3 regions of the Glutamicibacter sp. 363 genome follow, and region 1 is predicted to be linked to each of the others. Evidence: riboswitches for the same ligand, from Rfam matches in the RefSeq annotation. Region 1 holds a riboswitch; each other region holds the start of a gene.
The links. A riboswitch is a leader RNA that binds a small molecule or an ion and turns the genes downstream of it on or off. The one in region 1 is predicted to bind thiamine pyrophosphate.
Positions count from the first base shown of each region.

Region 2: another riboswitch for thiamine pyrophosphate. It lies ahead of thiC (phosphomethylpyrimidine synthase ThiC); the one in region 1 lies ahead of thiM (hydroxyethylthiazole kinase).
Region 3: another riboswitch for thiamine pyrophosphate. It lies ahead of ACT3UA_RS14750 (ECF transporter S component); the one in region 1 lies ahead of thiM (hydroxyethylthiazole kinase).

Region 1 is NZ_JBQSYR010000002.1:186,319-189,520, reverse strand. Features, by position in the region: gene ACT3UA_RS02440 (hypothetical protein) at 1-1,248, shown strand, start outside; gene ACT3UA_RS02435 (GntR family transcriptional regulator) at 1,245-1,613, shown strand; TPP riboswitch at 1,648-1,742, shown strand; gene thiM (hydroxyethylthiazole kinase) at 1,732-2,526, shown strand; gene thiE (thiamine phosphate synthase) at 2,519-3,160, shown strand; gene thiD (bifunctional hydroxymethylpyrimidine kinase/phosphomethylpyrimidine kinase) at 3,157-3,202, shown strand, end outside.
Region 2 is NZ_JBQSYR010000030.1:3,342-6,543, reverse strand. Features, by position in the region: gene thiC (phosphomethylpyrimidine synthase ThiC) at 1-1,291, opposite strand, end outside; TPP riboswitch at 1,289-1,396, opposite strand; gene ACT3UA_RS15870 (MFS transporter) at 1,591-3,039, opposite strand; gene ACT3UA_RS15865 (MarR family winged helix-turn-helix transcriptional regulator) at 3,133-3,202, shown strand, end outside.
Region 3 is NZ_JBQSYR010000025.1:28,752-31,953, forward strand. Features, by position in the region: gene ACT3UA_RS14730 (Na+/H+ antiporter subunit E) at 1-293, shown strand, start outside; gene ACT3UA_RS14735 (monovalent cation/H+ antiporter complex subunit F) at 290-556, shown strand; gene mnhG (monovalent cation/H(+) antiporter subunit G) at 556-969, shown strand; gene ACT3UA_RS14745 (DUF4235 domain-containing protein) at 1,033-1,284, opposite strand; TPP riboswitch at 1,359-1,477, shown strand; gene ACT3UA_RS14750 (ECF transporter S component) at 1,549-2,166, shown strand; gene ACT3UA_RS14755 (ATP-binding cassette domain-containing protein) at 2,159-3,202, shown strand, end outside.

The DNA of each region.
Region 1 (3,202 bases):
TACTCCTGGCCGGCGTCGGTGGCGAATGTGCGCGCGGCCTCCCTGGAACCTCGCTCGATGATGACGCCGTTGCCTAAGGCCTTGAGTGCCGTCGCCGCGCTGGTACTCCTCGGCGCCGGTCTTACCCTGTGGATGATCCGCGACGTCACCGGGGTCCCCCCGCAATATGAGGTTGCCTCCTCGGACGCCTACGGAAGCACCTGGGTTTCGCAGTCCGCGACCGACGGACTGCGTGCGGCGGACCAGATGCTGGCCCTGTTTGCCATCAACCTGGCCTCCCTGGCGCTGGCCCTACTCATCGCGATGCTCTTCATTTTGCTGCGCAAACCGCTTGGTTCGCTCAGCCCCCACGATAACCAGGTATTGCGCGAAGTCTGGCTCAACCGGCTGCTGCGCACCTCGATCCTGGCCTTTGCCTCCGTTGGAGCCTCGTCGCTGCATTACAAGGCCTCGTGGCTTATGTCGCTGGATCGCACCATGTATCAACCCTGGCAAAACACCGCTAACGTGGCCATGCTCATCACCTTCATCGCCATGGCATTGTGGAAGCCACCGGAAAATTTTGCCAGAACCACTAGCCCAAAGCCTGCCTCCTCCTTTTTGCGGATGCGCGAAAATTTGTTTGCCATTGGATTCCTCACCACCGCGCTCACACTCATCGCACTGGCCTGCTCCTCCTCGCTTGTGCAGACCGAGTACGCGGACAATGCGCGCCCCGGTGAGAATGCCCCGCAGGCAATTGTGTCGCTCCTGGTGGTAGCCCTCTTGTTCTTGGTGCTCAATGCCGGGTTCCTGGGCTACCTGCACCTGAAGTCCAGGGGAACCCATTCACTGGCTCGGCACAGCGCAGACCTGCCGCGCTATGTCTATGTGCTCGCCGGACTCTTGCTCATCGGCGCCACATACCTGCTGATCAATCCACCATTCGAATATTTTTGGGGTCTAGTTCCGGTCAAACCGGTCTTTGCGCTGGGTGCGCTCCTCGCGTTGCTTGCCGCTACCGCCTGCCACATCTGGTGGGTTCGGCGTGCGGCCTTGCCTTGGGATGTCACCGTGGAGCAAGAAATTTGGTATCGCCAGGTTCACGAACTACGCGCCCTCCGTGTAGTCACCGCGGCGGCCGTCGCCATGCTGGCCTGGGGTTACGAGGCAGGTCCCTACGTTTCGGCCGTGGGGATCATCGTCTTCTGCTGCCCGGCAGTGATCATTTTGGCCCGCCCAGAAACTAGGGTGCCGCAGCGCGTATGAGCCAACATATTTTCGTGGACCTGGACGCGGCGGTTCCGCCCTATGAACAGATCCGCACGCAAATCTCTTCGCTGATTTCCTTGGGCGAGCTGCCGGCGGGAAGCAAGCTCCCTACGGTGCGGGCACTGGCCACCGATTTGGGGGTCGCTTCCGGGACGGTGGCCCGCGCTTACAAGGAACTCGAAGCCACCGGCCTGGTTTCCTCCCGGCGGCGTGCCGGAACGGTGGTGAACGCCGGAGCCGATATGGAGAAATCCTCCGGTGATCTGGTTCAAGCGGTGGATCGGGTGTGGGAGCTGGCCCGAGCTCAGGGAATCGACGAGGCCACCGTCAGGGCGCTGGTGCAACGCCGGGCGCGGCAATAATTTGTTCTTCCGCGGCTTTGGTGAGTACGCTCTAGCCAGTGACACGGGGTGTCGGATTCACCGACTGAGATGAGACCCGTCGAACCTGAACTAGTTCAAACTAGCGGAGGGATGTCGCATGACCCTGACTTCCGTTGCCCGGAATTACCGGCAACAATCCCCTTTGGTGTTTTGCCTGACCAATACCGTGGTCACCAACTTCACCGCGAATGCGCTGCTGGCCTCCGGGGCGGCTCCGGCCATGACCGACCTGCCCGGCGAAGCCGGGCCATTTGCCGCGGTGGCCTCCGCGGTCCTGGTGAACCTGGGCACCCCGAGCACCGAACAGCTGCGCGCCATGGACGAAGCGGTTCACGGTGCGAACCAGGCCGGCACCCCCTGGGTGCTGGACCCGGTGGCCGTGGGCGCATTGCCGGTGCGCACTGACTTCGCGCGAAAAATCGTGACCCAGCGCCCCACCCTGATCCGCGGCAATGCCTCGGAAATTCTGGCGCTGGCCGGGCGGAGCTCGACCGGGCGCGGAGTGGACGCGCAGGACACCGTGCACGCGGCCATCGAGGCCGGACGCCAGTTGGCCGCCGAATATGGTTCGGTGGTCGCGATCTCCGGGGCGGCCGATGCGATCATCGATGCCAAACGCACCACGCTGGTGCACAGCAACGGGATCGGCTTGACCGGGATTACCGGCGGCGGCTGCGCCCTGGGTGCAATCTGCGCCGGAATGCTCGCGGTGAGCGAAGACCCGTTCGACGCGGCGATCGCAGCCCACGGCCTGTACGGACTGGCCGCCGAAAAGGCCCTGGCCATCGGCCGCGGTCCGGGAAGTTTCGCCGCGGCCTTCCTCGACGAACTCTCGCTGCTGGACCCCGAGGAATTGCACAACCTGCGCCTTGAGGAGGCAAATAATGCGTGATCTGGGAATCTACCTGGTAGCCAACACCGAAAGCTGCCAGCCGCGCAGCACCTTGGAAGTCATCGAAGGTGCGGTGGCCGCGGGTGTGCAATGGGTGCAGCTGCGGGCCAAGAACGAGACCGCCCGCGAATTCTTCGAACTTACCTGCGCGGCGGCAGAACTCACCGCCGGCAAGGCCGAACTGCTGGTCAACGACCGCATCGACGTATTCCTCGCGGCACGGGCAGCGGGTGCCGCGGTCACCGGCATCCACATCGGGCAGAAGGATATTGCGGTGCGCTACGCCCGCGAAATCATCGGCGAGGGGATTATCGGGCTCAGCGCTTCCACCGATGAACAGCTGACCGGGGCCAACGCCGACGCGAAATACCTCGATTACCTGGGGGTCGGGGCGATCCGCGCGACGCCCACGAAGAAGGACCATCCCACCCCGCTGGGCATCGATGGATTCCTGCGGGCCAAGCGGCTCACCGAGCTGCCCGCCGTGGCCATCGGCTCGCTGACCGCCGCGGATGCCGCGGCGCTGCGCGACGGCGGGGCCGCCGGCATGGCGGTGGTCCGCGCGATCTGCGCCGCCGAGGATCCGCAGGCGGCCAGCGCCGAACTGCTGGACCGCTGGGAAGGTGCCAAATGAGCCTCAACATTCTTTCCATTGCCGGCTCCGACCCCTCGGGAG
Region 2 (3,202 bases), on a different contig from region 1:
CGGTGCCATAGCGGGCGATTTCGGTCGCGCCGATTGCGCTGGTGATGTGGTCATATCCCGGAGCGATATCGGTGACCAGCGGGCCGAGCGTGTAGAACGGCGCCCCGTCGCAAAGCTCCTGCTGGCGTTCCACATTCTCGCGCACCAGATGGAAAGGGATATGCCCGGGGCCTTCGACCATCACCTGAACATCATATTTCCAGGCACGCTTGGTCAACTCCGCCAAGGTATCCAGCTCGGCGAACTGGGCCGCATCATTCGCGTCCGCGATGGAGCCTGGACGCAGCCCGTCGCCCAGGGAGAATGCGACATCGTAGCGGGAGAAAATCTCGCAGAGTTCGTCGAAGTGGGTGTAAAGGAAATTCTCCTGATGATGCGCAAGGCACCAGCCGGCCATAATCGACCCGCCGCGGGAGACCATTCCGGTGACCCGGTTGGCGGTCAGCGGGATGTAGCGCAGCAGCACACCTGCATGAATGGTCATGTAGTCCACGCCCTGCTCGCACTGTTCGATGACCGTGTCGCGGAAGATCTCCCAGGTCAGTTCGTTCGCTTCGCCGTTGACCTTCTCTAGTGCTTGGTAGATCGGGACGGTGCCGATGGGGACCGGCGAGTTGCGGATGATCCATTCACGGGTGGTGTGGATATCGTCGCCGGTGGAAAGGTCCATCACCGTGTCGGCACCCCATTTGGTGGCCCACTGGAGTTTGGAGACTTCCTCGGCGATCGAGCTGGTCACCGCCGAGTTGCCGATGTTCGCGTTGATTTTTACCAAGAAGGCCTTGCCGATGATCATCGGTTCGGATTCCGGATGGTTGATATTCAGCGGAAGGATTGCCCGGCCGGCCGCTAGCTCGCTGCGCACCAGCTCGACGTCGCATTCTTCGCGCAGGGCCACATAGCGCATTTCCGGGGTGATGACCCCCTGCCGTGCGTAATGCATCTGGGTGACCCGCGTCCCGGGGGCCGAACGCAACGGTGGTGCCGAGCGCCCGGCCCATTCGGCGCTCGCCGTGCCGCGGCGGACCGCGGATCTGCCGTCGTCGTGCAGGTTGCGTTCGCGCCCTGCATAGTTTTCGACATCTCCACGCTCACGAATCCACGACTCTCGAAATGGTCTCAGCCCGGTGGTCGGGTCGCTTCCCGGGCCGCTGGTGCGGTACACCTGCAGCGGTTCGTTCGGCTCGCCGTTGGGGGCATCTGCCAGCTGGATCTGCGTGACGGGAACCGAAATTCCCGCAGACTCACGGTAGGCAAGGGTGTGGGCAGGGTGCTGTTCAAATTGTTCCACTGTGGGAAACTCACTTCCTTCGCCGGCATTACCCGGACAGGTTCAACGGTCGCGGACGGCGCTAGCCCGATCTCAGCCCCTGCGAGGGCACCCGTGTGGTCTCAAACAAGGTATCACGACTGGCAACGTGGTCTTGCAAGGAAGACGAGAAACTTTAAAGTGAAAGGCTCCCGTTGGGCAATATCCAACGGGAGCCTTACGATCATCACTCGCACCTTCAAGGAGGTGTCTACGACATTACCCGGGGTTTCTATGTCAAAGCTGAGCATAAACTCGGCAATTCCGAAGAGTCGGGGCGACTACTTGTTCAGGCTGAGTTCCTGCGATGCGTCGACTTCGATCGCGGGCTTCTTCCCGGCGTTAGGAATGCAGGCCGCCAAGATGGCCGCGACCACGGAAATGCCAGCTCCAAGTATCAGCGCCATGCGGAATCCGGATTCTGACGGTAGTGAAGCTCCGCCGAAATCGGTGGTCATCTGGGCCAGTACCAGGCCGATGACCGCGGCGCCTGTGGTGGTACCCAGTGAACGCATCAGCGTGTTAAAGCCATTGGCCGCAGCCGTTTCGCTGCGGGGGACTGCGCCCATGATGATCGCCGGCATGGCGCCGTAGGCCAGTGCCACGCCACCGTTGATGACGAGGCTGGTGAGCATCAGGCTCCACGCGCTACTCATGCCCAGCAGGGTCAGTCCGTAGCCGACGGCGATGACCGAAACGCCAAGTACCAGCGTGAACTTCGGGCCTCGTGCGTCGGAAAGCCGCCCGCCGACAGGGGAGAGCACCAGCATCATCAGGCCGCCTGGAGCCATCCAGAGGCCGGCTGCGAGAATCGACTGGCCCAAGCCATAGCCGGTCTGCGACGGCAATTGCAGGATCTGTGGCATGACCAGCATGCTGGCGTACATTCCGAAGCCGACGAAGATTGAGGCGATATTTGTCAGCAGCACGCGCGGAATAACAGCGGTGCGCAGGTCAACGAGTGGATCCTTGGTCCGTGTTTCCCAAATGCCCCAGAGCAGCAGCGTGAGGGCGGCGATTCCGAACAGGCCCAGCGTCAGCGGTGCCGCCCAGCCCCAAGAGGAGCCCTTGGAGACGGCAAGCATGAGCGAGATCAGGCCAATGCCCAGCCCAATGGCTCCCAGCCAGTCGAAGCGCTGTCCGGCGGCTCCTGCTGGCAGGGCAGGGATGAGTTTCCAGATGGCGATGACTACCAGCAGCGTGACTACCGCGCTGCCGTAGAACAGGGCGCGCCAGTTGGCGAAATCAATGACGGCGGCTGAGATCGGCATGCCAATTGCACCTCCGACGCCCAGCGTGGCGCTGACCGTGGCGATGGCCGAAGACAGGCGTTCCTTCGGAACCAGGTCACGGAGCATGGCGATGCCCAGTGGCACAATGCCCGAGCCAAGGCCCTGCAGCGCGCGGCCGACGATCATGACCTCCACCGTGGGGGCCATGGCGCACACGATGGAACCGAGGATCAGTGGCAGCGCCAGGATGAGCAGCATGCGCCGTTTGCCAAAGAGGTCGCCCAAGCGCCCGGAAATTGGTACTGCCACCGCGGCTGCAAGTAGCGTGGCGGTGATGATCCACGCGGTGTTTGACGCTGAGGTGCCAAAGATGCTGGGAAGCTGCGGGATCAGCGGCGTGACCATGGTCTGGGTGATCGACGACGCGATGCCCGCGGAGGCGAGAACGGCGACGGCTAGACCTGAGCCGGGAATCCCGGCAGAGGTGGGTTTGGACACGAGAGCCTCTCAGAATGAATGTGTAAGATACATAAAATGTTCATAATACATGTTCGGGTATGATCGAATGAGTAGAAGTGGAGAATTAGGTACATGAAACGCCGCACAGCAGATATCGAGTATGAGCAAACGCTGCTCAGCCGCTACACCATCGCGCAGCGCC
Region 3 (3,202 bases), on a different contig from region 1:
GCAGCGCGGTGATCGCAGTGCCGCTGCGCACCGAATCTGACTTGGTAGTGATGACCGTGGGCCATGTGCTGACCCTGATCCCAGGTTCCTTCGTGGTGGACGTGGACCGCAGCAGTTCCACCTTGTACCTGCACTATCTCGATGTGAATAGCGATGCGGATGTGGAAAAGGCGCGAGCGAATATCCACGACATTGAACGCCGGTTGATCATGGCCATCGGAAGCCCCGATGAATACGAGGCGATCAAGAATGAATGCGGTCCGGATTTCTCCAGCAGGAAGCCCAAGAAATGATTGAAATAGCTGTATGGATTGGCGGAGTGATGTTGGCGCTGGCCTCTATCGCTTGCCTGTGGCGGGTTTTCAAGGGCCCCTCGATTCTTGACCGGGTGCTCGCTCTCGACGTCATGCTGTTGATCATTTCCAGTGCGCTGTGCCTAGACATGGCGCTGAACCGGCACACCGATTACCTGCTGTTCACGGTGGTTGCCTGCACCTTGGGATTCATCGGCTCGGTTACCGTCTCGCGGTTCGTATCGGATCAGAGGAACGCCTAATGGACACGTTCTTAGAAGCACTCGCTGCGCTCTTGCTGGTACTTGGTTCCCTGATGTCGCTGATCGCCGGAATCGGTTTAATTACCTTCCCGGATCTGCTTTCACGCATGCACGCGGCCACCAAACCACAAGTATTGGGCTTCCTGCTGCTCTTCGCCGGACTCATCATCCACTTGCGCAGCTGGGGACTGATCCCGGTCTTTGCTTTGGCCTGGGGATTGCAGCTGCTGACTGCCCCGGTATCGGCGCACATGATTGGCCGCGCCGGATATCGCACGAAGCACGTGGCGAAAGAAACCTTGCATGTTGATGAACTAAAACAGGTCATTAGCAATCATTCGCAGACGACCGGAACCACCGCAGCGGTGCCGCCAGCGAAACCTGCACAGAACGACGAGCCCGAGAGCACCTAGCTGCTGGTTAAACTTTGGTGGGGCAGGCCAAATGGCCTGCCCCACCAAAGGAATTCGGCAATGTTACTTGCTGAACTTCTTCATGGCCTTGTTGGTGCCGCGATCAGCCAGCACCTGGATAATCGATGCGACCACGGCGGAGAAAATGGCGAACCCCAAAGCCTGGCGCATACTCGCTTCCGCGGCTGCTTCCTTGCCGTGACGTGGCGCGTCGTTTCCGGTGAAGCCTTTCCAGACCTTGTCGACCAGTCGGCTTCCAAGCATTCCCGCTCCCATTGAAATTCCAAGGGTAACAAGCTTCTGCACTGAGTTCATGAGGACCTCGCATTCGCGTCGTAAGGTTTCGTTCTGTAGCCCAGCATACCTGCGGTATGGTGGTTGAGCAGTAATCATTCCGACAGGGGAGCGTCATGCCGTTCGCGGTGCAAGACGCTGAGAGTGCGATAGATCGCAGACCCTCGAACCTGCCCCGGCTAGTACCGGCGAAGGAAGTCGAGCATCTCGGATGCGGATCATGGCGCGCGATTAAACGCCCACCGGTCCGTGCATCTCCCCTCCTTACATAGGAGGACAAACCTTATGAACGTTGCACCAGCAACTAACCGTGCCAGCTGGCGCGTGGTCGACATCGTTGTGGCCTCGGTAATCGCGGTCGCCTCGGGCGTTATCTTTTGGGCTTGGAACGCCGGATACGGATTGGTCAGCCTTGCTTTCGTGGCTTTCCCACCGGCAAGCGCCTTCGTATCTGGCATGTGGCTTTTTCCCGCGGTGCTCGGTGCGTTGATTATCCGGAAACCCGGTGCCGCGCTGTATTGCGAGATCCTCGCCGCCGTCATCTCAGCCTTGCTAGGTTCCCAATGGGGATTAGCGGTGCTGTTCTCCGGCCTGATCCAGGGGCTCGGAGCCGAGGTGGTCTTTGCCGCAGTGAGGTACCGCCGGTGGAACCTGCCGGTGGCACTGCTTGCGGGATTCATGTCGGGAATTTTCGGCGGAATCGGCGAAGCCTACCTGCTGGGTTACTTCGCTGAGTACACCGAGGCGATGAAGCTGTTCCACGTAGTTGCCATGGGCATTTCCGGCCTAGTTATTGCCGGACTTCTCTCGTGGTTGGCAACCCGTGCTCTGGCGAAGACCGGTGCTCTGGGAGCATTGGCTAGCCGTTCGGCACACCTTGAAGGTTCGCTGCGCAGTGCCTGAATTGAGTTCTTCGACTACCGAAGCCACCCCCGGGCACCTCGGCGGTGGCGGCTTTGAGATCACGGCCGACAACTTTGGCTGGCACCATGCCGAACGTCCATTGCCGGCGCTCAGCGGACTGGACGTGCATATTCCTGCCGGGCAAAAGGTCCTGCTGCTAGGCCCATCCGGCGCCGGTAAATCAACGCTCTTGCACGCCTTGGCTGGAGTTCTTGAGATCGACGAACGGCAGCAGGCGACCGGCAAACTGCAGATTCAGCGACGAGATGCCTTCGCCCGAAGCTTCCCGGTCGGGCTGATGCAGCAAGACCCCGAAACACAGATCGTGCAGAGCCGGGTCGGTGACGATGTCGCCTTCGGCGCGGAGAATCTTGGAATGGCTCCGGAACTGATCCGGTCGCGAATCCCCGAGGTGCTTCGCGCGGTAGGACTTGGGAATCTGGACTTGTCGCACCGCACCCAGGAACTCTCCGGCGGCCAGAAGCAGCGGCTGGCCTTGGCCGGGATTCTTGCCATGGGCCCCGGTCTGATGCTTCTGGACGAACCAACCGCAAATATCGACCCTTCGGGGATCGAGCCGCTGCGTGATGCGGTGCTTGCCGCCGCCAATGACACCGGTGCGACACTGCTTGTGGTGGAACATCGCTTGCAAGCCTGGGCAGAGCACGTTGACCGCGTACTCGTCCTTGCCCCTGGCGGCGGGATCGCCCACGACCTCGAGCCGCGGGCGCTCTTTGAGAATGAAAAGATTCGCCGTGAATTAGCCATGGCGGGTATCTGGATTCCCGGCTACGTTCCACACACCGAACCTCTCCACTCACGCGAGGGCGAGGAACTGCTCGCGGCGGTGAAACTGCGCGCGGCGCGCCATGCACAAGCGGTGCCCACAGCCGAAATCAACTTGCGGCTGCGCGCCGGCCAAGCGTTGGTGATTCGCGGGGAAAATGGTGCAGGGAAATCCACCTTGGCGCTGACCTTAGGCGGATTGCTTGAGCCGGCTACGGGCAGTGTCGAAGCAAGCAGCAACCTGGCCGAT